DNA from 3 places in the Streptomyces sp. NPDC058469 genome. Region 1 is predicted to be linked to each of the others. Evidence: predicted binding sites of a transcription regulator. Region 1 holds the regulator's gene; each other region holds the start of a gene.

Region 1 (9,702 bases):
CCCTCGTGGTCGGAGAGGAACGCAATCCGCTCCCCCGCCCACACCGGGTACTCGATGTTGCCGTCCAACTCCTCGTGCAGGCGCGTGAATTCGCCGTCGCCGTCGCGGTCGATCCACAACTTGCCCGCCGTACCGCCCCGGTAGCGCTTCCACCAGGCGGCCTCGCGGCCCATGGGGGCGGAGAGGAGGACCGTGGCCGTCTCACCGCGGGCGACATCGCCGACCCAGCCGTACGGGAGGATCGTCGCCGGTCCGCCGTCCAGCGGGACCGAACGGGCCCAGCTGCGGCGGAGGTTGGCCTGGCCGTGGGCGCTGGTCACCAGGACCTCGCCGTCGGCGGTCCAGCCTCGCACCTGGGTGCGTGAACTGCCCCAGTGCGTCAGGCGTTTGGCGGGGCCGCCGTCGACCGGGGCGATGTGCACCTCGGGGGCGCCGTCGCGGGTGGAGGTCCAGGCGACGGTCGTGCCGTCGGGCGAGATGCGGGGGTGGGTCACCGGCACGTTCTCGGCGCTGACCCGCCAGGCCCTTCCGCCGCCGTCGAGGGATGCCAGCCACACGTCGTCCTCGGCGGTGAAGGCGACCAACTCGCCGTGCAGGTGCGGGAAGCGGAGATAGGCCTGGGCTGCGGACGCTGAGGGCTGAGTCACCTGATCAGGTTATGCATCGGCGGTATCCGCCGACAGCCCTTTGGATCACTTGCCTTCGACAGGCCAGCAGGTCGGGTCGCCCTTGCACCAGATCGTCTTGGTGACCGTGACGGTGACGGTCGGTCCCGGGCCGTAGGTGAGGGTCGGGTTCGGGTTGGACACGGACGACGGCGTCGCCGCGTTGCAGTCGCCGAGCCCGGTGACGTGGAACACCTGCTTACCGGCCACCTTGCCGACCAGGTCACCGCGTACGCACGCGCCGTCGACGGCCCGGGTGACCTTGCCGGTGACGGTGATGTCCCGGTTGTCGCTCGTCTGCCCCTGGCAGTCGACGCTGACGACCGTGGTCTCGGTCGGCGAGGGCGTCTTCCCTGGCGTGTAGGCCTTGTTGCCGCTGCCGTAGTTGCCGGTGCAGGTCAGCCAGCGCACGCTCACATGGTCCCGCTTGAACTCCGCGGTCGCCGTCTTGTCGGTCGTGTACGCGACGGTCGCCGAGCTGAGATCACCGGGCTGGCACGCGACGGCCCCGCCCACGGTCACCACCGCGAGCCCCGCCACAGCGGCCACCCGCCGCCCGCGCGGCCGACGCCAGTTCCGTCTCAAAGCCCCCATGGACGGCAGCCTGCCACCGTCGCGGCGCACACGGAAGAGCGCATACGGCCACCCGTGCGCCGGGGGCGTAATGCACCGGCGCGTGGCCTCAGCCGCGCAGCAGCAGCCACTCCTGAAGCTCCACCACATTGCCCTCGGGGTCCTTGAGATGGGCGACCCGCATCCGGTCCGTCATCGGCGCGGGCCCGTGCAGCAGTACCGCGCCCCGGGCCGTGATCTGCTCGCAGTACCCGTCCAGTCCGTCCACCCGCAGCACCACCAGCGACCGGTGCCCCGTCGCCAAGTCCCCCAGCTCGCCCAGCACTTGGGCCATCATCGCCCGGTCCTGCAGCGCGATCCCGGCCGAGCCGATGGAGGGGCTGAACTTCTCGTACGGTCCCTCGGCGGCCCCCGACTGGGGCTTCAGGCCGAGGACTTCGGCGTAGAAGCGGTAGCAGGCGGCGAAGTCGGTGACGAGCAGCCGTACTTGGGCGAGTTCCACGGGCGATCCCCCCTGGTTCAGGACCAGCGTCCGGTACGGCCCAGGAGCAGCGCGGTCGCCGCGGTCCCGGCCGTCGATGTACGCAGCACGCTACGCCCGAGCCGGCATGCCTTCGCCCCCGCGTCCTCGAAGAGCGCCAACTCCTCGGGGGAGACGCCTCCTTCGGGGCCCACGACCAGCACGATCTCGCCCTCGGCGGGGAGTTCGGCGGTGGCCAGGGGCTCGCTGCCGTAGTCGCGGTCCTCGTGGAGCACGGCGGCGAAGTCGGCTTTGGCCAGAAGTGCCGCAACCTGCTTGCTCGTTGCCGCGTCCGCGACCTCCGGGAAGCGCAGCCGGCGGGACTGCTTGCCGGCCTCCCGTGCGGTGGCCCGCCACTTGGCGAGGGCCTTGAGACCCCGGTCGCCCTTCCACTGCGTGATGCAACGGGAGGCCGCCCAGGGGACGATCGCGTCGACGCCGGTCTCGGTCATCGTCTCGACGGCCAGCTCGCCGCGGTCGCCCTTGGGGAGGGCCTGGACGACGGTGATGCGGGGGGTGGGCTCGGACTCGACGGGGAAATCGTGGAGTTCGACGATCAGGCGGTCCTTGCCCTCGGCCCTGAGGACCACACCGGAGGCGCCCCGGCCCTGCCCGTCCGTGAGGACGACGTCCTCGCCGGGCTGCAGCCGCCGTACGGAAACGGCGTGCCGTCCCTCGGGGCCGTCCACCTCGGCGACGGAACCGGGGCCCACACCCTGAAGGGACTCGACCACGAACACCGGCGCGGTCACCGGAGGTCGCCCCCGGACGACAACGCTGTCCGGGCGGAGGCCAGTTCGGCGACCAGCACCTCGACCAGCTGGCCGGCGGGCAGCTCGCGTGCCATGCGGTGGCCCTGTCCGGCCCACAGGGCCATGCCCTGCGCGTCGCCGGCCTTGGCGGCGGCCTTGCGCAGCGGCGAGGTCAGGTGGTGGATCTCCGGGTACGCGGCGGGGGCGTACGGGCCGTGCTCGCGCATGAAACGGTTGACCAGGCCGCGGGCCGGGCGGCCGGAGAACGCGCGGGTCAACTCGGTACGCGTGAACAGGGGGTTGGTGAGTGCCAGCTTGTGGAGCGCGTGGGCGCCGGACTCCGGGGTGGCGAGGAACGCCGTGCCGAGCTGGGCCGCGCTCGCGCCCGCCGCGAGGGCCGCGGCTATCTGGCTGCCGCGCATCAGGCCGCCGGCGGCGACGATCGGGAGGTTCACGGTCTCGCGGATCTGGGCGACGAGGGAGAGCAGGCCGACGCTGGCGCCGTCGTTCTCCGGGAGGTCGCGGTGGGTGCCCTGGTGGCCGCCGGCCTCGACGCCCTGCGCGATCACCGCGTCGGCACCGGCCCGCTCCACGGCGAGGGCCTCCTCGGCGGTGGTGACGGTGACGAGGGTGAAGGTGCCGCCCCGGCGCAGCGCGTCCAGCACCGCCGGGGCCGGGATCCCGAAGTGGAAGGAGGCCACCGGCACCGGGTTGTCCAGCAGGACGGACAGCTTGGCGTCGTAGCCGTCCTCACGGCCGCTGTCCGGGTCGCCGAGTTCCGTCTCGTACCAGGTGGCCTCGCCGGCCAACTGGTGGGCGTAGACGTCGACCGCGGCCTTGTCCGCGTACTCCGGCTGCGGCATGAAGAGGTTCACGCCGAAGGGGCGGCCCGTCAGACTCCGCAGCTGCTTGATCTCCTGGTACATGCCGTCGGCCGTTTTGTACCCGGCGGCGAGGAACCCCAGCCCGCCGGCCTCGGACACGGCGGCCGCGAGACGCGGGACGGAGACACCGCCCGCCATCGGGGCCTGCACGATCGGATGAGGGAGGAGATCGGTCAGTGCGGAGGACATGACGGCATGTTGTCACGTCCTCCGAACAAGTCCGAATCCGGCCTTGGCCCTGGCACATGCCATTACTTTCAGCCGGTCCGGCCATGAAGGACGAGGCCGTTCGGACCGAGGAGAGGGCCCGGGGGCGGCAGCCCCCGGACCCTCTCAGCGACCGTTGAAAGCGTCCTTGAGGCGCGAGAACAGCCCCTGCTGCCCCGGCTGGAACGTCCCCGTGGGCCGCTCCTCGCCGCGCAGCTTGGCCAGTTCGCGGAGCAGGCGTTCCTGTTCCACGTCCAGCTTGGTCGGGGTGGTGACCTCGACGTGGACGATGAGGTCGCCCCGGCCGCCGCCGCGCAGATGTGTGATGCCGCGGGTGTGCAGCGGGATCGACTGGCCGGACTGGGTGCCCGGTCGGATGTCGACCTCCTCCATGCCGTCCAGCGTCTCCAACGGCACCTTCGTGCCGAGGGACGCCGCCGTCATCGGGAGCGTGACCGTGCAGTGCAGGTCGTCACCGCGGCGCTGGAACATCGCGTGCGGCAGCTCGTGGATCTCGACGTACAGGTCACCGGCGGGGCCGCCGCCGGGGCCGACCTCGCCCTCGCCCGCGAGCTGGATCCGCGTGCCGTTGTCCACACCGGCCGGGATCTTGACCGTGAGCGTGCGCCGCGAGCGGACGCGGCCGTCACCGGCGCACTCCGGGCACGGCGTCGGCACGACCGTGCCGAAGCCCTGGCACTGCGGGCACGGGCGGGACGTCATGACCTGGCCCAGGAAGGACCGGGTCACCTGCGAGACCTCACCGCGACCGCGACACATGTCACAGGTCTGTGCGGAGGTGCCGGGGGCGGCGCCCTCGCCGTTGCAGGTGTTGCAGACGACGGCCGTGTCGACCTGGATGTCCTTCGTGGTGCCGAAGGCAGCCTCGTCGAGCTCGATCTCCAGCCGGATCATGGCGTCCTGGCCCCGGCGGGTGCGCGAGCGCGGTCCGCGCTGCGACGCCGTACCGAAGAACGCGTCCATGATGTCCGAGAAGTTCCCGAAGCCACCGGCTCCGAAGCCCGCGCCCGCGCCGCCCGCCTGCGAGAGGGGGTCGCCGCCGAGGTCGTAGACCTGCTTCTTCTGCGGGTCCGAGAGCACCTCGTAAGCGGCGTTGATCTCCTTGAACCGCTCCTGGGTCTTCGGATCCGGATTCACGTCCGGGTGCAGCTCGCGCGCGAGCCGGCGGAAGGCCTTCTTGATCTCATCCTGCGACGCGTCGCGACGCACGCCGAGAACGGCGTAGTAGTCCGTGGCCACTTATGACTCCGCCAGGATCTGTCCGACGTACCGTGCCACTGCGCGTACCGCTCCCATCGTTCCCGGGTAGTCCATGCGGGTCGGTCCGACCACGCCGAGCTTGGCGACTGCCTCGATGCCCGAACCGTAGCCGACCGACACCACCGACGTGGAGTTGAGTCCCTCATAGGCGTTCTCATGACCGATCCGTACGGTCATGCCCGAATCCCCCGCCTCACCAAGCAACTTGAGGAGCACGACCTGCTCCTCCAACGCTTCCAGGATGGGGCGGATGGTGAGGGGAAAGTCATGTCCGAAGCGGGTCAGATTGGAGGTGCCGCCGATCATCAGCCGCTCCTCGGTCTCCTCGACGAGCGTCTCCAGGAGGGTGGAGAGCACCGTCGCGACCGTGCCTCGGTCCTCGCCCTCGAAGGCCTCCGGAAGGTCCTGCACGAGCTGCGGGACGTCCGCGAAGCGGCGGCCCGCGATCCGGCTGTTGAGCCGCGCCCGCAGATCCGCGAGCGAGGCCTCGCCGAACGGCGCCGGGCAGTCGACCATGCGCTGCTCGACCCGCCCGGTGTCCGTGATCAGCACGAGCATCACGCGCGCGGGGGCCAGCGACAGCAGCTCCACGTGCCGGACGGTCGAGCGGGTCAGCGAGGGGTACTGCACGACGGCGACCTGCCGGGTGAGCTGCGCGAGCAGCCGTACCGTACGGCCCACGACGTCGTCGAGGTCGACCGCGCCGTCGAGGAAGTTCTGGATCGCCTTGCGCTCGGGGCCGGTCATCGGCTTGACGCCGGCGAGCTTGTCGACGAAGAGCCGGTAGCCCTTGTCGGTCGGGATACGCCCCGCACTGGTGTGCGGCTGGGCGATGTACCCCTCGTCCTCCAGGGCCGCCATGTCGTTGCGCACGGTCGCCGGGGAGACGCCGAGGCTGTGCCGCTCGGTGAGCGCCTTGGACCCCACTGGCTCCTCGGTGCCGACATAGTCCTGGACAATGGCGCGCAGCACCTGAAGCCTGCGTTCGCTGAGCATCGCGCACACCTCCAGTTCTGGTCGCCGTTTTGTTGCCGGGCTGCCCTTTCCTGGCACTCTGTGCGCGTGAGTGCCAGCGTTCCCCGGCCCAGTGTACGGCCGTGAGGTACACCCTGGGCAAGGCCGGTCCTGCGATGTCACGCCCCGAGTGCCGTCACCGTTAGCGTCGCCGTATGACGGTGACTTGGGAAGAGGTGGGGTGGGAGCGGGTCGCGGCCGGGGTGGGCCGGTGCCGGCTGCCTGGCTGGGACTGCACGGTCGGGCTGGTCGTCGGGGACGGTTCGGCGCTGATGATCGACGCCGGGTCGAGCCTCGCGGAGGGCGCGCGGTTGCGTACGGAGGCGCAGGCGCTCGCCGGGCGCCGTGTGACCCATCTCGCGCTCACCCACGCCCATTTCGACCATGTCTTCGGGGCCGCGGCGCTCACGGGCGTCGAGGTGTTCGGCGCGGTGGGCGTGGAGCGGGTGTTGACGCGTGAGCGGGAGGCGCTGCGCACGGACGCTGTCGAAAACGGGCTGCACGCACGCGTGGCCGACGAGGCCGTGGACGCCCTGACGTACCCGCGTCACCTGGTGTCGGACGAGCTGACGCTCCCCCTGGGCGCAGACCGGCAGGTCAGGCTCGCGAACGTCGGCCCCGGACACACGGCCCACGACCTCGCGGTCCTCGTCCCCGGCTCCCCGCCGGTCGTCTTCTGCGGCGACCTCGTCGAGGAGTCCGGCGAACCCCAGGCGGGCCCCGACGCCGTACCGTCGCACTGGCCGGCCGCGCTTGACCGGCTTCTCGACCTGGGCGGGGAGGACGCGCTGTACGTGCCCGGTCACGGAGCGGTGGTGGACGCGGGGTTCGTGCGGGCCCAACGGGACGCGTTGGCAACGCGTTTCGGCGTGTCGTGACGGCGGTCGGCCCGGTTCTCCTATCGTCATCCGAATGCGCCAGTACTCCGCCGACCTGACCCCGCCGTGGAAGAAGCCCAAGCCGGCCCCCGAGGTCCCCGCGGAGGCGGGCCTGGTGGTCGAGGAGCCGGGCACCGGTTTCTGCGGCGCGGTGATCCGCTGCGAGGCCGGCACGGTCACCCTGGAGGACCGCTTCGGCAAGCACCGGGTGTTCCCGCTGGAACCGAGGGGCTTCCTCCTGGAGGGCAGGGTGGTGACCCTGGTCAGGCCGCCTTCCAGTCCCCTACGGCCCACTCGTACGGCATCCGGTTCGGTGGCCGTCCCCGGTGCACGCGCACGCGTGGCCCGCGCCGGGCGGATCTACGTGGAGGGCCGGCACGACGCCGAGCTCGTCGAGCGGGTGTGGGGCGACGACCTGCGCATCGAGGGCGTGGTGGTCGAGTACCTGGAGGGCGTCGACGACCTGCCCGCCATCGTGGAGGAATTCGCCCCGGGCCCGGACGCGCGCCTCGGCATCCTGGTCGACCACCTGCTCCCCGGCACCAAGGAGTGGCGCATCGCCCAGTCGGTCACCAGCGAGCACGCCCTCGTCGTCGGCCACCCGTACATCGACATCTGGGAGGCCGTGAAACCGTCCTCCGTGGGCATCACCGCCTGGCCCCGGATCCCACGCGGGCAGGACTGGAAGACGGGCGTGTGCCGGTCCCTGGGTTGGCCGGAAAACACCGGTGCGGTGTGGCAGGCGATTCTGGCCAAGGTGGGGTCGTACAAGGACCTGGAGCCGGAACTGCTGGGGCGGGTCGAGGAGTTGATCGACTTCGTCACGGCCCCCGACGGCCACTGACGGGTTCGATCAGCCCACCAGGTCCCGCACCACAACCGCTGACAGTTCCCGTCAGTCCACCAGGTCCCGCACCACCGCGTCGGCCAGGAGCCGCCCGCGCAGGGTGAGCACGGCGCGCCCCTCGTCGTAGGGCCGCTGTTGCAGGAGTCCGTCCGTGAGCGCCCGGCGGGAGGCCTTGAGGCCGTCCTCGTGGAGCAGGTCCAGCGGTGCCCCCTCGCGGAGCCGCAGCTCCAGCAGGATGCGCTCCACCCGGCGGTCCTCCGCCGAGAGGATCTCGCGGCCTGCGCCCGGTGAGCGGCCGGAGGCGAGGGCACCCGCGTACGCCCCCGGATGCTTCACGTTCCACCACCGCACCCCGCCCACGTGCGAGTGGGCTCCGGGGCCCGCGCCCCACCAGTCGGCGCCGCGCCAGTAGAGCTCGTTGTGGAGACAACGGCCGGAATTCGACGTTGCCCAGTTGGACACCTCGTACCAGTCGAAGCCCGCCGCCGACATCACCTCGTCCGCGATCAGATAGCGGTCGGCGTGCACGTCGTCGTCCGTCATCGGGACCTCGCCCCGGCGGATGCGGCGGGCCAGCTGGGTGCCCTCCTCGACGATCAGGGCGTACGCGCTGATGTGGTCGGGGCCCGCACCGAGGGCGGAGTCGAGGGACGCGCGCCAGTCGTCGTCCGTCTCGCCCGGGGTGCCGTAGATCAGGTCGAGGTTGACGTGGTCGAAGCCGACCGCGCGGGCCTCCGCGACGCACGCCTCGGGGCGGCCGGGGGTGTGGGTGCGGTCCAGGACTTTCAGTACGTGCTGTTTCGCGCTCTGCATGCCGAAGGAGACGCGGTTGAAGCCGCCGTCGCGGAGGGCCGCCAGATAGGCCGGGTCCACCGACTCCGGGTTCGCCTCCGTCGTGATCTCCGCGTCCGGCGCGAGGCCGAACTCGTCCCGGATCGCGCTCAGCATCCGTACGAGATCGCCCGCCGCGAGCAGCGTGGGCGTGCCGCCGCCGACGAAGACCGTGCGGACCGGGCGCGGGTCGTCGCCGAGGACCTTGCGGGCCAGGCGGACCTCGTCGATCAGGGTGTCCGCGTAGTTGTCGCGGGAGGCCAGCACTCCGCCCGTGCCGCGCAGCTCGGTCGCCGTGTAGGTGTTGAAGTCGCAGTAGCCGCAGCGGGTCGCGCAGTACGGGACGTGCAGATAGAACCCGAGGGGTCGGTCTGCGGCCCCGGCGAGCGCCGGGGCGGGCAGGGCGCCGTCATCGGGGACGGGCTCGCCGTCGGGGAGTGCGGAAGGCATGTCCTCCATTGTCCAGCACCCGTACGACTGTCCGCTCCGCCTCTTCCGCCTGCACCACCTCTTCCGCCTCCTTCCGCCTATTCCGCCTGGAGCACCAGCAGCGCCATGTCGTCCTCCGGGGGTCGGCCGCCGAACTCGTGCACCAGCCGTTTGATCCGCTCCGCGATCAGCTCGGCGCTCAGCCCCGCGCACTCGGCGAGCGCGATCGCGAGGCCGTCGCCGTCGTCGAACTGGACGGAGCCGGAGCGCCGCTCGGTCACCCCGTCCGTGACGCACAACAGGCTGTCGCCGGGGCGCAGTTCGAAGGTCTCGCTGGTGTACGTGGCGTCCTCGATGACCCCGAGGAGGGTCTGCGGGCGGGCTGCCGTACCGACGCTGCCGTCCGGCCCGAGGAGCAGCGGCAGTGGGTGTCCGGCGGAGGCGAGGGTGCAGCGGACGCCGCCGTCGAAGGGGACCAGCTCGCCGTAGAGGAGGGAGAGGAAGCGGGGGCCGTCGCCGACCGGGCCCGGCATGCCACCCGCCGCCACCAGCGCGTGGGCCGCCGCGTCGGCGGCCTCGGTGGCGTCGTCGAGGAGGAGCTGGTTGAGGCGGTCGAGGACGTCGGCGACGCGGTAGCCCTCGCGGGCGAGGAGCCGCAGCCACGGGCGGGCCAGTCCGATCACTACGGCGGCCTCGGGGCCCTTGCCCTGGACGTCGCCGAGGGCGAAGCACCAGCGGCCGTCGCCGGCCGGGAACACGTCGTAGAAGTCGCCGCTGGGGCCGCCCTTGTCGCACGGCTCGTAGACGAGGGCGCTGTGCAG
Region 2 (9,702 bases), on a different contig from region 1:
ACCCACTGACCTGGTCCTAACGGACCAGACCCCACCGGAAACCGAGCGCCACGGCGTGTGCCCGGTCCGAGGCGCCGAGTTTCTTGAAGAGGCGCCGTGCGTGCGTTTTGACGGTGTCCTCGGAGAGGAACAGCTCACGGCCGATCTCCGCGTTGGAGCGGCCGTGACTCATTCCTTCGAGGACCTGGATCTCGCGCGCGGTGAGCGTCGGTGCGGCGCCCATCTCGGCGGACCGCAGCCGGCGCGGGGCCAGTCGCCAGGTCGGGTCGGCGAGGGCCTGGGTGACCGTGGCCCGCAGTTCGGCGCGCGAGGCGTCCTTGTGCAGATAGCCGCGGGCGCCGGCCGCGACCGCGAGGGCCACGCCGTCCAGGTCTTCGGCGACGGTGAGCATGATGATGCGTGCGCCCGGGTCGGCGGACAGCAGCCGCCGCACGGTCTCGACACCGCCGAGTCCGGGCATGCGTACGTCCATCAGGATGAGGTCCGAGCGGTCGGCACCCCAGCGGCGGAGGACTTCCTCGCCGTTGGCCGCCGTCGTCACGCGCTCGACACCGGGCACGGTCGCGACCGCGCGGCGGAGCGCCTCTCGGGCAAGCGGGGAGTCGTCACAGACGAGGACGGATGTCATGGCCGCCCTCCGCAACTGATGCGCGTCACCTTGAGCCTCCAGGCTGGTACGAAATCGTCACCTGTGCGGTCGACCGTCTCGGACGCTTGCCCGAGCACTTGTGTTTTCAACCGCCTCGCACTCTCAACGACGGTCACTCGAAAGAGTTACGGGGCCGTGTGCCATCTTCGGCACTCTACGTGAGGGTGCGGACACGGAGGAGGCGTGCGCGACCGACCCACAAGCTTTCATCACAACCGGTGCCCCATTCAGCCCTATTTCTTCCCTTTTGCTGGTGTCTGAGGCTAGATTCGCAATGAGTCATATTTTCATCTCCTTAGATCGTAGTTGTACGGTCGTGGACACCGTATCCGCCCATAACGGCTACAAGGGGTCACGCAATGGCAGATTTCTCCCGCCTTCCCGGACCGAACGCGGACCTGTGGGACTGGCAGCTCCTGGCTGCCTGCCGAGGGGTCGACAGCTCGCTCTTCTTTCATCCCGAGGGCGAGCGCGGTGCGGCACGAAGCGCTCGTGAGAACTCGGCCAAAGAGGTCTGCATGAGGTGCCCGGTCCGCGCACAGTGCGCGGCGCACGCGCTGGCGGTGCGCGAGCCGTACGGCGTCTGGGGCGGCCTGACCGAGGACGAGCGCGAAGAACTGATGGGGCGGGCCCGCAATCGGCTCGTGTCGGCCTCGGCGGCCGGCGGGGACTCCGTTTCGAACAACTGAAGGAACGTTTCTGCAAGGACGGGCACGCGCACGCGTGCCCCTTACTTTTCGCGCCCCGAGCGTCCCGCCGTGGCAGCGCGCTCCAACTGGCCGAGGGTCGCCGCCACAGCCGGCACCTGCGCCAGGTCGGGCAGGGTGAGCGCGACGATCTCCCGCCGCACCGCCGGCTCCAGCGCCACCGTCCGCGCACCCCTGGGCCGTACGGACTCGATGGCGAGCTGGGGCAGGACGGCGACGCCCAGCCCCGCACTCACCAGGCCGACGACCGCCGGATAGTCGTCGGTCGCGAAGTCGATGCGCGGGGTGAAGCCGGCGCTCTCGCACACCTCGACCAACTGGCCTCGGCAGCGCGGGCAGCCGGCGATCCAGGGGTCCCCGGCGAGTTCGCCGATGGCCACGGACTCCGCGCGCGCGAGGCGGTGTTTTTCCGGGACCAGGGCGACCAGGCGGTCGCTGAGCAGAGGGCGTACCACCAGGTCGGACCAGTCCTCGGCGCCCGTCGCGGCCTCGTAGCGGAAGGCGAGCGCCACGTCGCAGTCGCCCTCGCGGAGCAGTTCTACGGAGTTCGGCGGCTCGGCCTCCTCCAGAAAGACGCGGGTGCCGGGGTGGGCGGCGCGCAGGGCGGCCAGTGCGGTGGGGACGAGCGTCGAGCTGCCGCTGGGGAAGGAGACCAGGCGGACCCGGCCGGCGCGCAGGCCCGCGATCGCGGCGACCTCCTCCTCCGCCGCCGTCAGGCCGGCGAGGATGCCGGCGCCGTGCCGGACCAGAGCCTCGCCCGCCTGGGTCAGGCGCATCTCGCGGCCGGTGCGGATGAGGAGCGGGGTGCCTACCGAGGTCTCCAGGGCCTTCATCTGCTGGCTGACCGCGGGCTGGGTGCAGCCCAGTTCACGCCCGGCCGCCGAAAAGGAGCCGGTGGCGGCGACGGCGCGCAGCACACGGAGATGTCGGGCCTCGATCATGCGGCGAGCATAAGCGCTTCTTGGGTACGGCGACGAATAATGCGCCACGCCTTTGGGGCGCTCTCGTCTACCGTGCCGTCATGAAGCTTCTGTCGCTGAATCTGGGCCGGGCCACGGCCGTGCCGTACACGGAGCAGCCCGAGGGTGTGACGGGCATCGACAAGCGGCCGACCGACACGCCGGTGCGGGTGAGCGCGCCCGGGCCGAAGGGGGTCGCCGGGAGCGGGCTCGCCGGGGACGCGGTGTGTCATCGGCGGCACCACGGCGGCGACGACCAGGCGGTGTACGCGGTCGCGCGCGAGGATCTCGACGGCTGGGAGCGGGAGTTGGGGCGCCCGCTGGCCAGCGGCTCCTTCGGGGAGAACCTGACGACCCTGGGGCTCGACGTGTCCGGCGCGCGGATCGGCGAGCGCTGGCGGATCGGTTCCGAGGTGGTGCTGGAGGTCACCTGCGGGCGTATTCCGTGTCGCACTTTCCAGGACCATCTGGGCGAGCGGGGGTGGGTGAAGCGGTTCACCGTGAAGGGTGCGCCGGGGGCCTATCTGCGGGTCATAGAGCCCGGCGAGATCCGGGCGGGCGACGCGATCGAGATCGTGCACCGGCCCGACCACGACGTGACGGTGGCCCTGCAGTTCCGGGCGGTGACGACCGAGCGGGAGCTGCTGCCGCGGCTGCTTCCGGCGGGTGAGGCACTGCATCCGGAGGCGCTGGCGCAGGCCCGGAAATATGTCGCGGAGTACCCGGGCTGACCCGCCGTCACGGGCCGTTCGACACGTTGTTCGACACGTGTTCGTCACGGATCGGGAGGGCCTGTGCAGAGATCGGACCGGCTCGCTCCGGGTCACTAATCTTGCGCCATGACAACGGCATTGATTACGGGATCGACCGCGGGGATCGGTGCCGCGTTCGCGCGGCGGCTCGCGGCGGACGGACACAACCTCGTGCTGGTGGCGCGGAACACCGAGCGGCTCGGGGAGCAGGCGACCGAACTGCACGACCGGCACGGTATCGAGGCGGAGGTGCTGACCGCCGACCTGGCCACGGACGAGGGCATCGAGGCGGTGGCCGCCCGCGTCGCCGACCGCAAGAACCCCGTCGACCTGCTGGTCAACAACGCGGGCTTCGGCAACAAGGGCCGCTACCTCGACGTGTCGATGGCCGACGAGCTGAAGATGCTCAAGGTGCACTGCGAGGCGGTGCTGCGGCTGACCAGCGCGGCGGCCGAGGCGATGCGGGAGCGCGGGCGCGGCGGTGTGGTCAACGTGGCGTCGGTGGCGGCCTTCGTGCCGCGCGGGACGTACGGCGCGTCGAAGGCGTGGGTGGTGCAGTTCACGCAGGGCGCGGCCAAGGACCTGGCCGGCAGTGGCGTACGGCTGATGGCGCTGGCGCCCGGGTTCGTGCGGACCGAGTTCCACGAGCGGGCCGGGATGGGCACGGACAACATCCCGAACTGGATGTGGCTCGACGCGGACAAGCTGGTCGCGGCGGCGCTCGCGGATCTGGCGCGCGGCAAGACGCTGTCGATCCCGGACCCGCGCTACAAGGCGCTGATGGGTCTGGTGAAGATCACTCCGCAGGCGGTGCTGGGCGGGGTCACCTCGAAGACCGGGCGGAAGTACGGGCCGCAGTGACGGCAGCCGCCTCGATGACGGCGGCCCCGGTGACGAAGGTGACGGCAGCCGCCTCGGTGACGGAAGAGACGGCGACGCGAAGGCCCGGCGCCCCCTGAGGGATGCCGGGCCTTCGGTGTACTACGGGTGGTTCACCGACCTGCGTCAGTGGGAGTGCCCGTGGCCGTGACCACCGGCGGCCGGCTCCTCCTCTTCCTTCTTCTCGACGACCAGGGTCTCGGTCGTGAGGAGCAGGGAGGCGATGGAGGCGGCGTTCTCCAGGGCGGAGCGGGTGACCTTGACCGGGTCGATGACGCCGGCCTTGACCAGGTCGCCGTACTCGCCGGTCGCGGCGTTGAAGCCCTGGCCCTGCTCGAGCTCGGCGACCTTGGCGGTGATGACGTAGCCCTCCAGGCCGGCGTTCTCCGCGATCCAGCGCAGCGGCTCGACGACCGCGCGGCGCACGACCGCGACACCGGTGGCCTCGTCGCCGGTCTTGTCGAGGTTGCCCTCAAGGACCTTGGCGGCGTGCACCAGAGCGGAGCCACCACCGGAGACGATGCCCTCCTCGACCGCGGCGCGGGTCGCGGAGATGGCGTCCTCCAGACGGTGCTTCTTCTCCTTCAGCTCCACCTCGGTGGCGGCGCCGACCTTGATCACGCACACGCCGCCGGCCAGCTTCGCGAGGCGCTCCTGGAGCTTCTCGCGGTCCCAGTCGGAGTCGGTGTTCTCGATCTCGGCCTTGATCTGGTTGACGCGGCCCGCGACCTCGGAGGAGTCGCCGGCACCGTCGACGACGGTCGTGTCGTCCTTGGTGACCGTCACGCGGCGGGCGGAGCCGAGCACGTCCAGGCCGACCTGGTCGAGCTTGAGGCCGACCTCCTCGGCGATGACCTGAGCACCGGTGAGGGTGGCGAGGTCGCCGAGCATCGCCTTGCGGCGGTCGCCGAAGCCGGGGGCCTTGACCGCGACCGCGTTGAACGTGCCGCGGATCTTGTTCACGACCAGGGTCGACAGGGCCTCGCCCTCGACGTCCTCGGCGATGATCAGCAGCGGCTTGGAGGCGTTGGCCTGGATGACCTTCTCCAGCAGCGGCAGCATGTCCTGGATGGAGCTGATCTTGCCCTGGTGGATGAGGATGTACGGGTCCTCGAGGACCGCTTCCATCCGCTCCTGGTCCGTCACGAAGTACGGCGACAGGTAGCCCTTGTCGAAGGCCATGCCCTCGGTGAAGTCCAGCTCCAGACCGAAGGTGTTGGACTCCTCGACGGTGATGACACCGTCCTTGCCGACCTTGTCCATCGCCTCGGCGATGAGCTCGCCGACCTGGCTGTCCTGCGCGGACAGACCGGCCACGGCGGCGATGTCGGCCTTGTCGTCGATCGGCCGCGCGGTGGCGAGCAGCTCGTCGGAGATGGCCTTGACGGCGGCGTCGATGCCCTTCTTCAGGGCGGCCGGGGAGGCACCCGCGGCAACGTTGCGCAGGCCCTCGCGTACGAGCGCCTGGGCGAGCACGGTGGCGGTGGTGGTGCCGTCACCCGCGATGTCGTTGGTCTTGGTCGCCACCTCCTTCACCAGCTGGGCACCGAGGTTCTCGTACGGGTCGTCGAGCTCGACCTCGCGGGCGATGGTGACGCCGTCGTTGGTGATGGTGGGGGCGCCGAACTTCTTGTCGATGACGACGTTGCGGCCCTTGGGGCCGATCGTCACCTTGACCGTGTCGGCAAGCTTGTTGACGCCGCGCTCGAGGGCGCGACGGGCGTCCTCGTCGAACTTCAGGATCTTCGCCATGGGAGCGGTTCAGCCCTCTCGGAAAACGTGGGTGAAACGAACTACGCCCCTGACGCCCGGCTTCATAAGGTCGCGGGGGCCAGGGGCGCAGCTCAAAACAGAATGTGCTTCAGATGGTGCTTGAAGCGAATTACTTCTCGATGATCGCGAGCACGTCGCGGGCCGAGAGGACGAGGTATTCCTCGCCGCTGTACTTCACTTCGGTGCCGCCGTACTTGCTGTACAGCACGATGTCGCCGGTCTTGACGTCGAGCGGCAGGCGCTCGCCGTTCTCGAAGCGACCCGGGCCCACGGCCAGGACGACGCCCTCCTGGGGCTTCTCCTTGGCCGTGTCCGGGATGACCAGGCCAGAGGCCGTGGTCTGCTCGGCGTCGAGCGGCTGGACCACAATGCGGTCCTCAAGCGGCTTGATGGCAACCTTGGAGCTGGTGGTCGTCACGATCCGACCTCCCCCTTCGGAGATCTCACGGGGTTAACTGTCTGAGGTGGCGACCAGGTCGATCCGTCGTCGCGGGTGCCGGACCTGCCCGTCGCTATTGGCACTCTCCAGGGGGGAGTGCCAGGTCTGAGACTATGACTGCGATTAGCACTCGGTCAAGCGGAGTGCCAATGCCCGCGGCGCTGAACCAGAATTTTGAAGTCACCCCGAAGGCGTTGGGCTAGAGGTAGTCCTCCAAGCGGCCCACCGTCAGGCCCCGCCCCTGGATGCCGCGCAGCAGCCGTGCCGTGCTGTCGGCCGGGGTCGGACCGACGCGGACGATGTCGCCCGGGGCGAGGTGGTGGTCGCCGTGGGCATAGGTCAGCGGGCCGGTCGTCGTGGAGGCTCGCCACAGGACCAGGGCGGAGACTCCGCAGTCGGCGGCGGCCCGGAGGGTCGTCGTGTCGTACGTGCCGTAGGGGGGCCGGAGCAGACGGGACCTGGGGCGGGGCCGGTGGCCGCAGATCTCGGTGCGCTGGGCGGCGTAGGGCAGGCCGGTGAAGTGGCCGTGCTCCGGTGCCGTTCGGAACATGGTGACCGGGAGCCGTAGTTCGCGGACCATGTCGGCGAACCTGGGGTCGCGGCGCGCACCCGCGTCGTCGTAGGTCAGGAAGACGACCTTGTCGCGGGTGCGGACGTGGTCCACGACGGGTGGGAGGCCCGGACCCGCCGAGCGGGCGGCGGGACGGGGGGCCGGTTTCGGGGCGGGGGCCAGCGGGGCCGTCAAACCCCAGTGGCGGTACGGCTGTTCGTGGGACGGGCCGTGCGAGTGGACGCGTTGGGCGGCCTTCTTGCCGAGCCGTTCGATGGGGTCGACGGACTGGGCGCAACCGGTGAGGAGGGCGGCCGCCAGGGCGACGGCCACCGGTACCCGCAGACGGCCCGCCCGCCTCACAGGTAGTCCTCCAGGCGGGCCACCGCATAGCCCTCGGCCGTGACCTTGCCCAGGAAGCGGCGCATGTCGTCGACCATCGTGCCCTTCCAGTCCGCACGGCCCCGGAAGTGCGTCAGGACGATGTCGCCGGGGTGCAGGGACCGGTCGTCCTCGCGGTACTCCCAGTGGTCGACGTACACCTCCTCGTCCCAGATCGGGGCGTACTTGATGCCACAGGACTTCGCGGCGACGAGGGTGTCGTGGTTGTAGTTCCCGTACGGCGGCCGGAAGACCGTCGGGGCCTTGCCGAACTGCTTCTTCATGATGTCCTGCATGCCGCAGATCTCGCGCTTCTGCTCGGCGTAGGACAGCCCCGGCAGGTACGGGTGCGTGAGGGTGTGGTTGTTGACCGTGTGCCCCTGGGCCTGCATCTTCCGGAAGTAGCCGTAGTCGTCCTTCACCAGGTAGTTGCTGAGGAAGGCCGTGTACGGGAGCTTCAGGTCGCTCATCATCCGCAGGAACGCAGGGTCCTTGTTCTCGCCGTCGTCGATGGTGAGGAAGACGATCTTCTGTTTCGTGGGGATCGTCGTGAAGACCGGCGGGAGGTTCAGCTCCTCCTGGTCGTCCACCTCGAAGCCCTTGCGCGCGGTGATCTCCGGCTTGGGCGCCGGGGCCGGCGGCGCCGTGAGCGGCACCTTCGCCAGCCCCCAGCGCTTCGCGGCGGCGACCCGGGCGGCGTACGCGGCGCGCAACTTGGTCGCGTAGGAGTCCAGCGCGCGGGCCGGGGGCGCGTGCAGCGGCTGCGCGCCCTGCGCCGGGTGGACGGCCGCGCCCGAGCCGGGCTGGGTGCAGCCGGAGACGAGGGCGGCGAGGGCCAGGGCGGCGAGCGCGCCACGGGCGCCCGTCCTCCGACCCCGGATCCCCCGATTCCCGTACGCCCGATTGATGTCATTTTGTACGACTACTCGCATGGGGTCGGATCCTTTCAGGCCCCGGCCACGATCCCGTGCCGACACCTCCAAGACACCGCCACCGGAGGCACACCGTCCACCGACTGGCCCACAATGACCCGGTGAACGACCCCGTACTCGCCTTCGCCGCCCTGCTCACCCCCGAGGGCCGCGCCCTCCTCGACGAGGTCCGCGGCACCGACCCGGCCAAGGAACTCGCCGTCGCCACCCGCCTGCGCCGCGAACACCCCGCCGACCTCGTCTCGGCGGCCCTCGGCCAGACCCGGCTGCGGCAACGTGCGGCGGCGGCGAAATTCACGCCCGAGGACGCCGACCGGATGTTCTTCACCCCGAACGGCTTCGAACAGTCGACCCGGGCGAGCGTCGCCACGTACCGCGCCGGCCGGCTGCTGGACCTGGGCGTGACCTCCGTCGCCGACCTCTGCTGCGGAATCGGCGGCGACGCGATCGCGCTGGCGCGGGCGGGGGTGCGGGTACTGGCCGTGGACCGCGATCCGCTGACGGTCGCTGTCGCACGGGCCAACGCGGAGGCGCTGGGACTGACCGACCTGATCGAGGTACGGGAAGCGGATGTGACGGAGGTGGACACGTCCGCGTACGACGCCGTGTTCGTCGATCCCGCGCGGCGGGGCGGGCGGGGGCGCATCTTCGATCCCGAGGCGTACTCGCCGCCGTTGTCCTGGGCCGTCGGCGCCGCTACGACGGCCCCGCTCGCCGCGCTGAAGATCGCACCCGGGGTACCGCACGAGGCGATCCCGGCGGCGGCCGAGGCGGAGTGGATCTCGGACGGGGGTGACGTGAAGGAGGCTGTGCTGTGGTTCGGGACAGGAGTGCGGCCGGGGGCGGTGCGGGCAACTCTCCTGCCGGGTCCGCGAGTTCTGCACGGGCGCGGGCTGCCGGACCCTGAAGTCCGTCCCGTGGGGCGGTACTTGTACGAACCCGACGGCGCCGTCATCCGCGCCCATCTCGTCGCCGAGGTGGCGGAGGAGGTCGGGGGCGGACTCGTCGACGAGACCATCGCCTATGTGACAGCGGACGAGCTACGGCCGACTCCGTACGCCTCCGCCTATGAGATCACTGATCAACTCCCCTTCGGCGTCAAGAAGTTGAAGGCGCTGTTGCGGGAGCGGGAGGTGGGCGTACTCACCGTGAAGAAACGGGGGTCGGCCGTCGAACCGGAGGAGCTGCGGCGGAAGGTGAAGCCTCAGGGGCCCAACTCGGCGACGGTGTTCCTCACTCGGGTGGCGGGGGCGCCAACTATGTTGATCGGGCGGCCTGTCTGAACTCTCCGCCAGGGGAGGGGCTCGATGGTGTGGTCGGGGAGGACATGGACTCGGGCGCGAAGGCTTGCCGCATAGGCGAGGCCGTAGGCGTAGGAGATCATCCGTCCACTCCTGCTCCCTCAACCGCAGGTCCGCGTCGAACTGGAGCCGGATCTTCTCCCCCGAGTTCCCCGGCCATGTGACGCCCCGTCGAATTCCGGCACCAGGCACCTGTCCATGGACCCCCTTTGCGCTACGACCGCGCCATGACCGGGCTACGACGCCTCCGCCGCCCGGTGCAGCAGGAGTTGGCGTTCGCGTTCGTTGCGGGCCAGCGAAGCCGCTCGTACGAACTCAGCCTTCGCCTCCGTCGTACGGCCCAGGCGGAGGAGCAGGTCGCCGCGGACACTCGGGAGCAA
Region 3 (9,702 bases), on a different contig from region 1:
CGCCAAGGGCCTGACCGGGCCCGTGGCGCCGGCCAAGCTCAACCGCGCGGACGCGTTCGCCGCCTTCGCCAACGGTGACGTAGGCATGCTCAACGGGCACCCGACCCTCATGCAGCAGGCCGCCAAGAAGGGCGTCAAGTTCGGCACGGTCGCGATGCCGGGGCGTACCGGCAAGGCCAAGACCACGATGGGCGTCGCCGACTGGATGGCCGCGTTCAAGCAGAACGGTCACCGCGAGCAGATCGGCGACTTCCTCGACTTCGTCTACAGCGAGAAGAACGTCCTCGCCTTCTCCCGCGAGTACGACCTCCTGCCGGTGACCAACTCCGCGTCCGAGGCGATGCAGGCATCGAAGCAGGACCAGGCTCTACGGCCCTTCCTGGAGGAACTCCCGCTGTCCACGCTCTACCCGGTCGGCAACACCTCCTGGTCCACGGTCAGCGCCGACATAAAGAAGCGGATAGGCCAGGCGGTGGCCGCGAACGGCAGCCCGGCTGCGGTGCTGGGGCAGTTGCAGGCGTCGGCTTCGTTGGCGGAGAGCGGCAAGTAACGGCGGCAGCGGCGGGGAGTGGGCGGAGCCGGGGCCGTTGTCAGTGGCGGGGGTTACGGTGCAGGGCATGGACAAGGACCGGCCCTCGCGGCTTCCCTCACTGAACCGGAGGGAACAGGACATCCTCGCGTTGGAGCGCCGCGGCTTCCCGGGCCCCGGCGTGAAGGAACGCGCGATCCGCGAGGAACTGGGCCTGGCCCCCGTGCGCTACTACCAGCTGCTCAACGCCCTGCTGGACGACGAGCGGGCCCTGGCCCACGACCCGGTGACGGTGAACAGGCTGAGACGGGTCCGTGACACGCGGCGCTCGGAGAGGTGAGGAGAGGTGTGGGTCCCGGCCGTGCGGCGGTGAGCGAGGGGTAGGACCGCCCCCACCCGGATAGGGTCGTTGACATGGGCAGCCCTCAGGACTCCACCGATCCCCTGCACGCACTGCCGACCCCCGTCACCCGTGCCGGGCGCGAAGGCCTTGAGGCGATCCTCGCCAAGCCCGCCGCCGCGGTGATCGGACTCGACTTCGACGGCACGCTCGCACCGATCGTGCCGGACCCCGAGCAGGCCCGCGCGCATCCGGGCGCGGTGCCGGCGCTGGCCGCACTCGCCCCGAAGGTGGCGTCCGTGGCCGTGATCACCGGCCGCCCGGCCGGCGTGGCGGTCCGCAACGGCGGCTTCGCGGGCGTCCCGGCCCTGGCACACCTGGTCGTCCTCGGTCACTACGGCACGGAACGCTGGGACGCGGTGAGCAGCACGGTCAGCGCGCCCGCCCCGCATCCCGGGGTCGCGGCGGTCCGCGCCGAACTCCCGGGCTTCCTCGACCGGATCGGCGCCTGGCAGGGCACGTGGATCGAGGAGAAGGGCCGCGCGCTCGCGGTCCACACCCGCCGAGCCGAGGACCCCCAGGCCGCCTTCGAGGCCCTACGAGCCCCCCTCACCGAGCTCGCCACCCGCCACGGCCTGATCGTCGAACCCGGCCGCATGGTCCTGGAGCTGCGCCCACCCGGCATGGACAAGGGCGTAGCCCTCCTCGACTACCTCCGCGAGACCGGCGCCGAGTCGGTCCTCTACGCGGGCGACGACCTCGGCGACCTCCCCGCCTTCGCGGCCGTGGAAAAACTCCGCTCGGACGGCGTCCCCGGGTTGCTGGTCTGCAGCGGCAGCGACGAGGTCACGGAGTTGCGGGAACGGGCCGACCTGGTGGTGGACGGCCCGGCGGGGGTCGTAGGACTGCTGTCGGCGCTCGCGGCTCAACTGGGGTGATTCGAGGCCGGGGTGGGGGCCTAGACCTGCTACTGGCCTCTCCGGAGGCTGGGGTCCTTTCTAACCAGTCATGAACCACCACAGTGGTTAGGAACGGCCCCAGCTTCCAGCGACCCCCACGGCCGCTCTGCCGCTCCCCCGACGCGCCCCGCCCCGGCCCCGCTCAACTCGTCCGATCGCGCAGCGCGTTCAGCTGTTCCAGGAACCACTGGGCCGGAGGCAGGGCCGTAGCCGCCGCCGTCAACCTCTTTGTCCGCTCGGCCCGTTCCCCGGCCGGCATGGTCAACGCCTCGTGGAGCGCGCCGGCTGTGGCGATCACGTCGTACGGGTTGACCGGGATCGCGTCCTCGCCCAACTCCTCGTAGGCGCCCGCCTCCCGGGAGAGGACCAGGACGCAGCCCTCGTCGGAGACGACCGGGACCTCCTTGGCGACGAGGTTCATGCCGTCGCGGATGGGGTTGACGAGGGCCACGTCGGCGAGGCGGTACGCGGCCAGGGAGCGGGCGAAGTCGTCCTTGACGTGCAGGACGACCGGGGTCCAACCCGCCGTCCCGTACTGGGAGTTGATCTCGTCGGCGACCCGCTGCACCTCGGCCGTGTAGTCGCGGTAGACGGCGAGGTCCTGCCGGGAGGGGTAGGCGAACGCCACGTGGACGACCTGCTCCAGCAACTCCGGGTGGTCGTCGAGGAGTTGGCGGTACGCCAGCAGTCCGCGCACGATGTTCTTGGACAGTTCGGTGCGGTCGACGCGGACGATGGTCCTGCGGCCCGCGCCGATCTCCTCGCGCAGTGCGACGATGCGCTCCTCCACGTCCGGCTCGTGCGAGCGGGCGCGCAGGAAGTCGGCGTCGGCGCCGAGGCCGTGGACGCCGATCCGCGTGTCACCCGGGCCCCCGGCGAACTCCGTACAACAGGCCGTGAACGCGTCCGCCCAGCGGTGGGTGAGGAAGCCGAGCCGGTCCGCGCCGAGCATGCCCGTCAGCAGCTGCTCCCGGATGTCGTCCGGCAGCATCCGGAAGTAGTCCGCCGGTGCCCACGGCGTGTGCGAGAAGTGGCCGATCCGCAGATCCGGCCTCAACTCCCGCAGCATCCCCGGCACCAGGCACAGGTGGTAGTCCTGCACGATCGCGACCGCGCCCTCCGCCGCCTCCTGTGCCAGCGCCTCCGCGAACGCCCGGTTGTACGTCTCGTACGACGCCCACTGGCGCCGGAACTCCGCGTCGAAGACCGGCTCCAGCGGGGTCTGGTACAGCATGTGGTGGACGAACCACAGCACGGAGTTGGCGATGCCGTTGTACGCGTCGGCGTGTACATCGGCCGGGATGTCCAGCATCCGTACGCCGTCCTCGCCGACCCCGCGCCGTACGGCCTCGCGGTCGCCGTCGGACAGCGCCGAGCACACCCACAGCGCACCCGCGTCCGGGCCGATCGCCGACAGCCCGGACACCAGCCCGCCGCCGCCGCGCTTGGCGCGCAGCGAACCGTCGTCGCCCACCTCGTACGAGACCGGGCCGCGATTGGACGCGACGAGCACCTGAGCGGCACCGCGAGGGGAGGGGGAAGCCGTAGAAGCCGTGGAAGCCATACGCCACAACCTAGCCCGGCCCGGAAACGCTCAAACGTACGGACGGCCGTCTGCGGACCGTATGAGTCCGTATACGACCGTCCGTGACCGTCTATGACTGTGCGGTTATGCCACCTTGCGGGACTGGTACTCGGTGATGTCCGCCATCGGCGGCCGTTCCTCCGTGTCCACGGAGTACGTGCGCGGCTCGAAGCCGTCCGGACCCCGTTCGAACTGGGTCAGGGACGGCCGGATGAGGTGACCGCGGGCCAGCCTCAGCTGAGCCGTGCGGTAGATCTGCGCGGCCATGCGACCCAGCGCCTGCCCGTCCTGGTGCCGGTGCTTGCGCACGCCGACGTCGACCTGGGCGAGGGCGTTCAGGCCCACCAGGTGCAGCGCGTCGACGAGCATGCCCAGCTCGACGCCGTAGCCGACGGGGAACGGCAGTTGTTCGAGCAGTGAGCGGCGGGCCGCGTACTCGCCGCCGAGCGGCTGCACGAAACCGGCCAGCTGCGGCCAGTGCATGTTCAGCAGCGGGCGCGCCATCAGCTCGGTGACCCGGCCGCCCTGGCCCGCCGCGCCGCCGAGCGGGCGGTCGTACATCGCCTTGACGAGGTCGACGCCGGGGTCGGTGAGCAGCGGGCCCACGATCCCGGTGACGAAGTCGGAGGAGAACTCCTTCAGGTCCGCGTCGATGAAGCAGACGATGTCACCGCTCGTCACGAGCAGCGAGCGCCACAGCACCTCGCCCTTGCCGGGCACGGCGGGGATGCGGGGCAGGATGTCGTCACGGTGCACGACCCGGGCGCCCGCCGCGGCGGCCACCTCGGAGGTGCGGTCGGTGGACCCGGAGTCGACGACGACGATCTCGTCGACGAGCGGGACCTGCTGCATGAGGTCGTGACGGATGATCGCGACGATGTCGCCGACCGTCGCTTCCTCGTTGAGCGCGGGCAGCACGACACTGACCGACTGGCCCGTGCGCTGCTTGGCGGCCAGAATCTTGTGGAGCGGGCGATCGGTCATGGACCAGGAGCGGGTGCTCAGCCAGCGCTCGACTTCCTTCAGCACGTTGCGCGGCTCCTCTGCGTTCTCTCGGCGAGCAGTGATCACGGAGTGTGTGTGATCCGTCTCGCGGTTCGGACGGCTCACTCAACTGTCCTGGCCTTCGGTTACAGTTTTGAACAACGCTGATGACCATCGCATGTCGGGGGTTGTCGACGCTCACGCAAGTGACACAACCGCATACACAACTGAACACCGCTCATCCAGAGGGGCAGAGGGATACGGCCCGTTGAAGCCCCGGCAACCCTCCAGCCGGTCTTGTCACGTTGATGTGGCGAGGCTCCCGGCTCGGGAAGGTGCCAAATCCGTCTCACGGCGAGATGCGTCGTGAGGAAGATGAGGAAAGGGCCTCGCCTCCATGGCTGCGCAGACTGTCGCAAGCACCACGAACCCCGCGAACACGGACACGAACTCCGCGAACGCCGTCGATCTCGGCCCCGCCGCCGCGCTGTCCTGCCGCGAGTGCGGCCACCGCGTCCCGCTCGGTCCGGTCTTCGCCTGCGAGGAGTGTTTCGGCCCGCTGGAGATCGCCTACGACTTCTCGGCCTACGACACCGAAGAGCTCCGCAAGCGCATCGAAGCGGGCCCCGCGAACATCTGGCGGTACGCGCCCCTGCTGCCCGTCCCCGCCGACGTGGCCGACAAGCCGAACATCAACCCCGGCTGGACCAAGCTCGTCCAGGCCGACAACCTCGCCCGCGAACTGGGCGTCGACGCGGGCAAGTTGTTCGTCAAGGACGACTCCGGCAACCCGACGCACTCCTTCAAGGACCGCGTCGTGGCCCAGGCCATCGAGGCCGCCCGCGCCTTCAACTTCACGACCCTCTCCTGCTCCTCCACCGGCAACCTCGCGGGCGCCGTCGGTGCCGCCGCCGCGCGGGCCGGCTTCCGCTCCTGCGTGTTCATCCCGCACGACCTGGAGCAGGGCAAGATCGTCATGGCCGCGATCTACGGCGGCGAGCTCGTCGGCATCGAGGGCAACTACGACGACGTGAACCGCTTCTGCTCCGAGCTGATCGGCGACCCGGCCGGCGAGGGCTGGGGCTTCGTCAACGTCAACCTGCGGCCGTACTACGCGGAGGGCTCCAAGACCCTCGCGTACGAGATCTGCGAGCAGCTGGGCTGGCAGCTCCCCGACCAGCTCGTGGTTCCCATCGCCTCCGGGTCGCAGCTCACGAAGATCGACAAGGGTCTGCAGGAGCTGATCAAGCTCGGGCTCGTCGAGGACAAGCCGTACAAGATCTTCGGGGCGCAGGCGGAAGGATGTTCGCCGGTGTCCGTCGCCTACAAGGCCGGGCATGACGTCGTACGTCCGCAGAAGCCGAACACGATCGCCAAGTCGCTGGCGATCGGGAACCCGGCGGACGGCCCTTACGTGCTGGACATCGCCCGGCGTACCGGTGGGGCTGTTGAGGACGTCAACGACGAGCAGGTTGTCGACGCGATCAAGTTGCTGGCCCGGACCGAGGGGATCTTCGCGGAGACCGCCGGTGGGGTGACCGTCGGTGTGGCGAAGAAGCTGATCGAGAACGGGTTGCTGGATCCGACGCTGACCACTGTCGTGTTGAACACCGGTGACGGTCTGAAGACGCTGGACGCGGTTGCCGGCACGGGGCTCACCGCGACGATCCGGCCGAACCTCGAGTCGTTCAGGGAAGCTGGGCTCGCGTCGTAAGCGTCGTTCTTTGTCTGCGGGCCCGTGGGGGTTGGTCGCGCCCGCGCGGCGGTAGCAGCACGTCGACACAGCCCCGCGCCCCTGAAAGCCAGAAGCCGTACCTGACCGGAGGTCTTGAGCATGAGCGTTTCTGTCCGCATCCCCACCATCCTTCGCACCTACACCGGCGGTAAGGCCGAGGTCTCCGCCGAAGGTGCCACCCTCGCCGAGGTCATCACGGACCTGGAGAAGAACCACACGGGCATCTCCGCCCGCGTCCTGGACGATCAGGGCAAGCTGCGGCGGTTCGTCAACGTGTACGTCAACGATGACGACGTGCGGTTCGAGCAGGGGCTGGAGACGGCCACTCCGGAGGGGGCCGGCGTCTCGATCATTCCGGCCGTCGCCGGCGGCTGATAATTACCCTCGGTAACGCCGATTACCAAGAGTTCATCGAATTGCCCCCTCCGTGAGAGAAGCGGAGGGGGCAATTCTGTAGGGTTGAGCGGGGTACAGTTGGGGAACGCGCTCCACTCCGCATGCCGGACGCATATGAGTACCCGCTCCGCGTGCGATGAGAAGTAGCCAAAGTGTGCAGACTTTTTGCGCGTTATGTTCCCTTTATCGGGCCCGACTTGCCCTGAAGTCGGACGAATTCTCCGTAAATTCCCGACCGGTCCTGCCCGGAATTCTCGTCGGATTGACCTGTTGCAGACGGCAGTTGGACGGATACATTCGGCCGCGGTCGACGCGTTCCGGCGCACGCCCCCAATCCTGTGGGGGGTGAGGTCTGACCCGGATCCGCGAAGTGCGGGTCCGTGCAAGGGCCAGTAATAGGGGAGTTAGGCATGGCTCAGGGCACCGTCAAATGGTTCAACGCGGAGAAGGGGTACGGCTTCATCGCGGTCGACGGTGGTGCGGATGTTTTCGTCCACTACAGCGCGATTCAGATGGACGGCTACCGCACCCTGGAAGAGGGTCAGCGGGTCGATTTCGAGATCTCGCAGGGTCAGAAGGGGCCGCAGGCGGACATGGTCCGGCTCGCGACCAGCTGAAGCACGCGCCGACGAACAGCAGCGACGTTCTTCGTTCCTCACCGAAGGGCTCGTACTCCTGGGGGGTCACCTCCTGGGGTACGGGCCCTTCGTCATGCCCGGAGCGTGCCCGGAGCGTGCCTCGCGCGTCCGTCACGCAGGCCCCGCGCGCACCTCGCGCGCCCCGTGAAGGAGGGGCCCAGAACGCGGGAGCCGCTTGCACTCGACCATGCCGAGTGCTAATCATTGGCGTTAGCACTCTGAAGGTGAGAGTGATAACGAAGGACCGGGTCGGTGAGGCCCGCAGGCCAGGTGGTGCAAGGAACCACGGGGCAGGCAGGCCGTCCGTCGCGGGCGCCAGCGCGGTCCGGAGCAATCCACCCCAGTCCGGGAGGACCACTTCACATGGCCAAGATCATCGCGTTCGACGAGGAGGCACGGCGCGGTCTCGAGCGCGGGATGAACCAGCTCGCCGACGCCGTCAAGGTCACCCTTGGCCCCAAGGGCCGCAACGTCGTCCTCGAGAAGAAGTGGGGCGCCCCCACGATCACCAACGATGGTGTTTCCATCGCCAAGGAGATCGAGCTCGAGGACCCGTACGAGAAGATCGGCGCCGAGCTGGTCAAGGAAGTCGCCAAGAAGACGGACGACGTCGCCGGTGACGGTACGACCACCGCGACCGTCCTGGCCCAGGCCCTCGTCAAGGAGGGTCTGCGCAACGTAGCCGCGGGCGCCAACCCGATGGCCCTCAAGCGCGGTATCGAGAAGGCCGTCGAGGCCGTCTCCGGTGCCCTGCTGGAGCAGGCCAAGGACGTGGAGACCAAGGAGCAGATCGCTTCTACGGCCTCCATCTCCGCCGCCGACACCCAGATCGGCGAGCTCATCGCCGAGGCGATGGACAAGGTCGGCAAGGAAGGCGTCATCACCGTCGAGGAGTCCCAGACCTTCGGTCTTGAGCTTGAGCTCACCGAGGGTATGCGCTTCGACAAGGGCTACATCTCGGCGTACTTCGCCACCGACATGGAGCGTATGGAGGCCGTCCTCGACGACCCCTACATCCTGATCGCCAACTCGAAGATCGCCAACGTCAAGGACCTGCTCCCGCTCCTGGAGAAGGTCATGCAGTCGGGCAAGCCGCTGCTGATCATCGCCGAGGACGTTGAGGGCGAGGCCCTGTCCACGCTGGTCGTCAACAAGATCCGCGGCACCTTCAAGTCCGTCGCCGTCAAGGCTCCGGGCTTCGGTGACCGTCGCAAGGCCATGCTCGGCGACATCGCCATCCTCACGGGCGGCGAGGTCATCTCCGAGGAGGTCGGCCTCAAGCTGGAGAACGCGACCGTGGATCTCCTCGGCCGCGCCCGCAAGGTCGTCATCACCAAGGACGAGACGACGATCGTCGACGGCTCGGGCTCGGCGGACCAGGTTGCCGGTCGCGTCAACCAGATCCGCGCCGAGATCGAGAACAGCGACTCGGACTACGACCGCGAGAAGCTCCAGGAGCGCCTCGCCAAGCTCGCCGGCGGCGTCGCCGTCATCAAGGCGGGCGCGGCCACCGAGGTCGAGCTCAAGGAGCGCAAGCACCGCATCGAGGACGCCGTTCGCAACGCGAAGGCGGCCGTCGAGGAGGGCATCGTCGCCGGTGGCGGCGTCGCGCTCATCCAGGCGGGCCACGTCTTCGAGAAGCTTGAGCTCGAAGGTGACGAGGCGACCGGTGCCGCGATCGTGAAGCTGGCCCTTGAGGCCCCGCTGAAGCAGATCGCCGTCAACGGTGGCCTCGAAGGCGGAGTCGTCGTCGAGAAGGTCCGCAACCTGCCCATCGGTCACGGCCTCAACGCCGCGACCGGTGAGTACGTGGACATGATCGCCGAGGGCATCATCGACCCGGCGAAGGTCACGCGCTCTGCCCTGCAGAACGCCGCGTCCATCGCCGCGCTGTTCCTCACCACCGAGGCCGTCATCGCAGACAAGCCCGAGAAGGCCGGTGCCGGCGCGGGTGCCGGTGGCGGCATGCCGGGCGGTGACATGGACTTCTGATCGACCTCTGGTTGATCAACGGTCTTACCGAGGGCGGTACTTCCTGTTCCGACAGGAGGTACCGCCCTCGGGCGTGTCCGGGTCACGGGTGGTCGGGGTCACAGGTGTCCGGGATCACAGGCCGAGGTGCGGGACGGTTGGAATGAGGGGCTTGGCCGGGGGGTTGTTGTTGACGCATGATCGATGCATACGCACATACCACCTGGTACCTGACGTCTGGCGCCTTGTGCCTGACACCCGGTAATCCCGAGGAGCCCCCACACGTGTCTACGACCGCCCCCGCCTCCCGAGCGGCCGAAATCCTCGGCCGTCCGATCACCCTCAACGGCCTGACCGTCCCGAACCGGATCGTGATGGCGCCGATGACCCGGCAGTTCTCGCCGGGCGGCATTCCCGGTGAGGACGTGGTGTCGTACTACGCCCGCCGCGCCGCCGCAGGTGTCGGTCTCATCGTCACCGAGGGCACCTACGTCGGTCACGACTCGGCCGGGCAGAGTGACGACATCCCGCGTTTCCACGGCGCGGAGCAGCTCGCGGGCTGGGC

What was found. The regulator HrcA, encoded in region 1, represses chaperone genes, less so after heat shock. The targets are predictions, from matches to a motif close to TTNGCACTCNGNNNNNCNGAGTGCNAA.
Region 2: a site for HrcA is predicted at 6,282-6,308, ahead of groES (co-chaperone GroES). Genes of this name have one in related genera too.
Region 3: a site for HrcA is predicted at 7,341-7,367, ahead of groL (chaperonin GroEL). Genes of this name have one in related genera too.

What each region holds. Positions count from the first base shown of each region.
Region 1 is NZ_JBHXME010000002.1:203,832-213,533, forward strand. It holds gene ACFWP5_RS02170 (S41 family peptidase) at 1-647, opposite strand, end outside; gene ACFWP5_RS02175 (hypothetical protein) at 693-1,259, opposite strand; gene ACFWP5_RS02180 (VOC family protein) at 1,348-1,740, opposite strand; gene ACFWP5_RS02185 (16S rRNA (uracil(1498)-N(3))-methyltransferase) at 1,758-2,510, opposite strand; gene ACFWP5_RS02190 (nitronate monooxygenase) at 2,507-3,583, opposite strand; gene dnaJ (molecular chaperone DnaJ) at 3,728-4,861, opposite strand; gene hrcA (heat-inducible transcriptional repressor HrcA) at 4,862-5,878, opposite strand; gene ACFWP5_RS02205 (MBL fold metallo-hydrolase) at 6,052-6,774, shown strand; gene ACFWP5_RS02210 (DUF3097 domain-containing protein) at 6,809-7,618, shown strand; gene hemW (radical SAM family heme chaperone HemW) at 7,670-8,902, opposite strand; gene ACFWP5_RS02220 (SpoIIE family protein phosphatase) at 8,980-9,702, opposite strand, start outside.
Region 2 is NZ_JBHXME010000025.1:32,157-41,858, forward strand. It holds gene ACFWP5_RS14625 (response regulator transcription factor) at 17-628, opposite strand; gene ACFWP5_RS14630 (WhiB family transcriptional regulator) at 1,009-1,338, shown strand; gene ACFWP5_RS14635 (LysR family transcriptional regulator) at 1,380-2,297, opposite strand; gene ACFWP5_RS14640 (MOSC domain-containing protein) at 2,378-3,046, shown strand; gene ACFWP5_RS14645 (SDR family NAD(P)-dependent oxidoreductase) at 3,155-3,928, shown strand; gene groL (chaperonin GroEL) at 4,073-5,698, opposite strand; gene groES (co-chaperone GroES) at 5,829-6,137, opposite strand; gene ACFWP5_RS14660 (hypothetical protein) at 6,358-7,071, opposite strand; gene ACFWP5_RS14665 (polysaccharide deacetylase family protein) at 7,068-8,021, opposite strand; gene ACFWP5_RS14670 (methyltransferase domain-containing protein) at 8,123-9,304, shown strand; gene ACFWP5_RS14675 (RNA polymerase sigma factor) at 9,559-9,702, opposite strand, start outside.
Region 3 is NZ_JBHXME010000241.1:966-10,667, reverse strand. It holds gene ACFWP5_RS49240 (extracellular solute-binding protein) at 1-550, shown strand, start outside; gene ACFWP5_RS49235 (DUF3263 domain-containing protein) at 618-869, shown strand; gene otsB (trehalose-phosphatase) at 944-1,807, shown strand; gene ACFWP5_RS49225 (trehalose-6-phosphate synthase) at 1,971-3,392, opposite strand; gene ACFWP5_RS49220 (glucosyl-3-phosphoglycerate synthase) at 3,498-4,442, opposite strand; SAM riboswitch class I at 4,633-4,779, shown strand; gene thrC (threonine synthase) at 4,795-6,111, shown strand; gene ACFWP5_RS49210 (MoaD/ThiS family protein) at 6,232-6,507, shown strand; gene ACFWP5_RS49205 (cold-shock protein) at 6,939-7,145, shown strand; gene groL (chaperonin GroEL) at 7,530-9,158, shown strand; gene ACFWP5_RS49195 (NADH:flavin oxidoreductase) at 9,422-9,702, shown strand, end outside.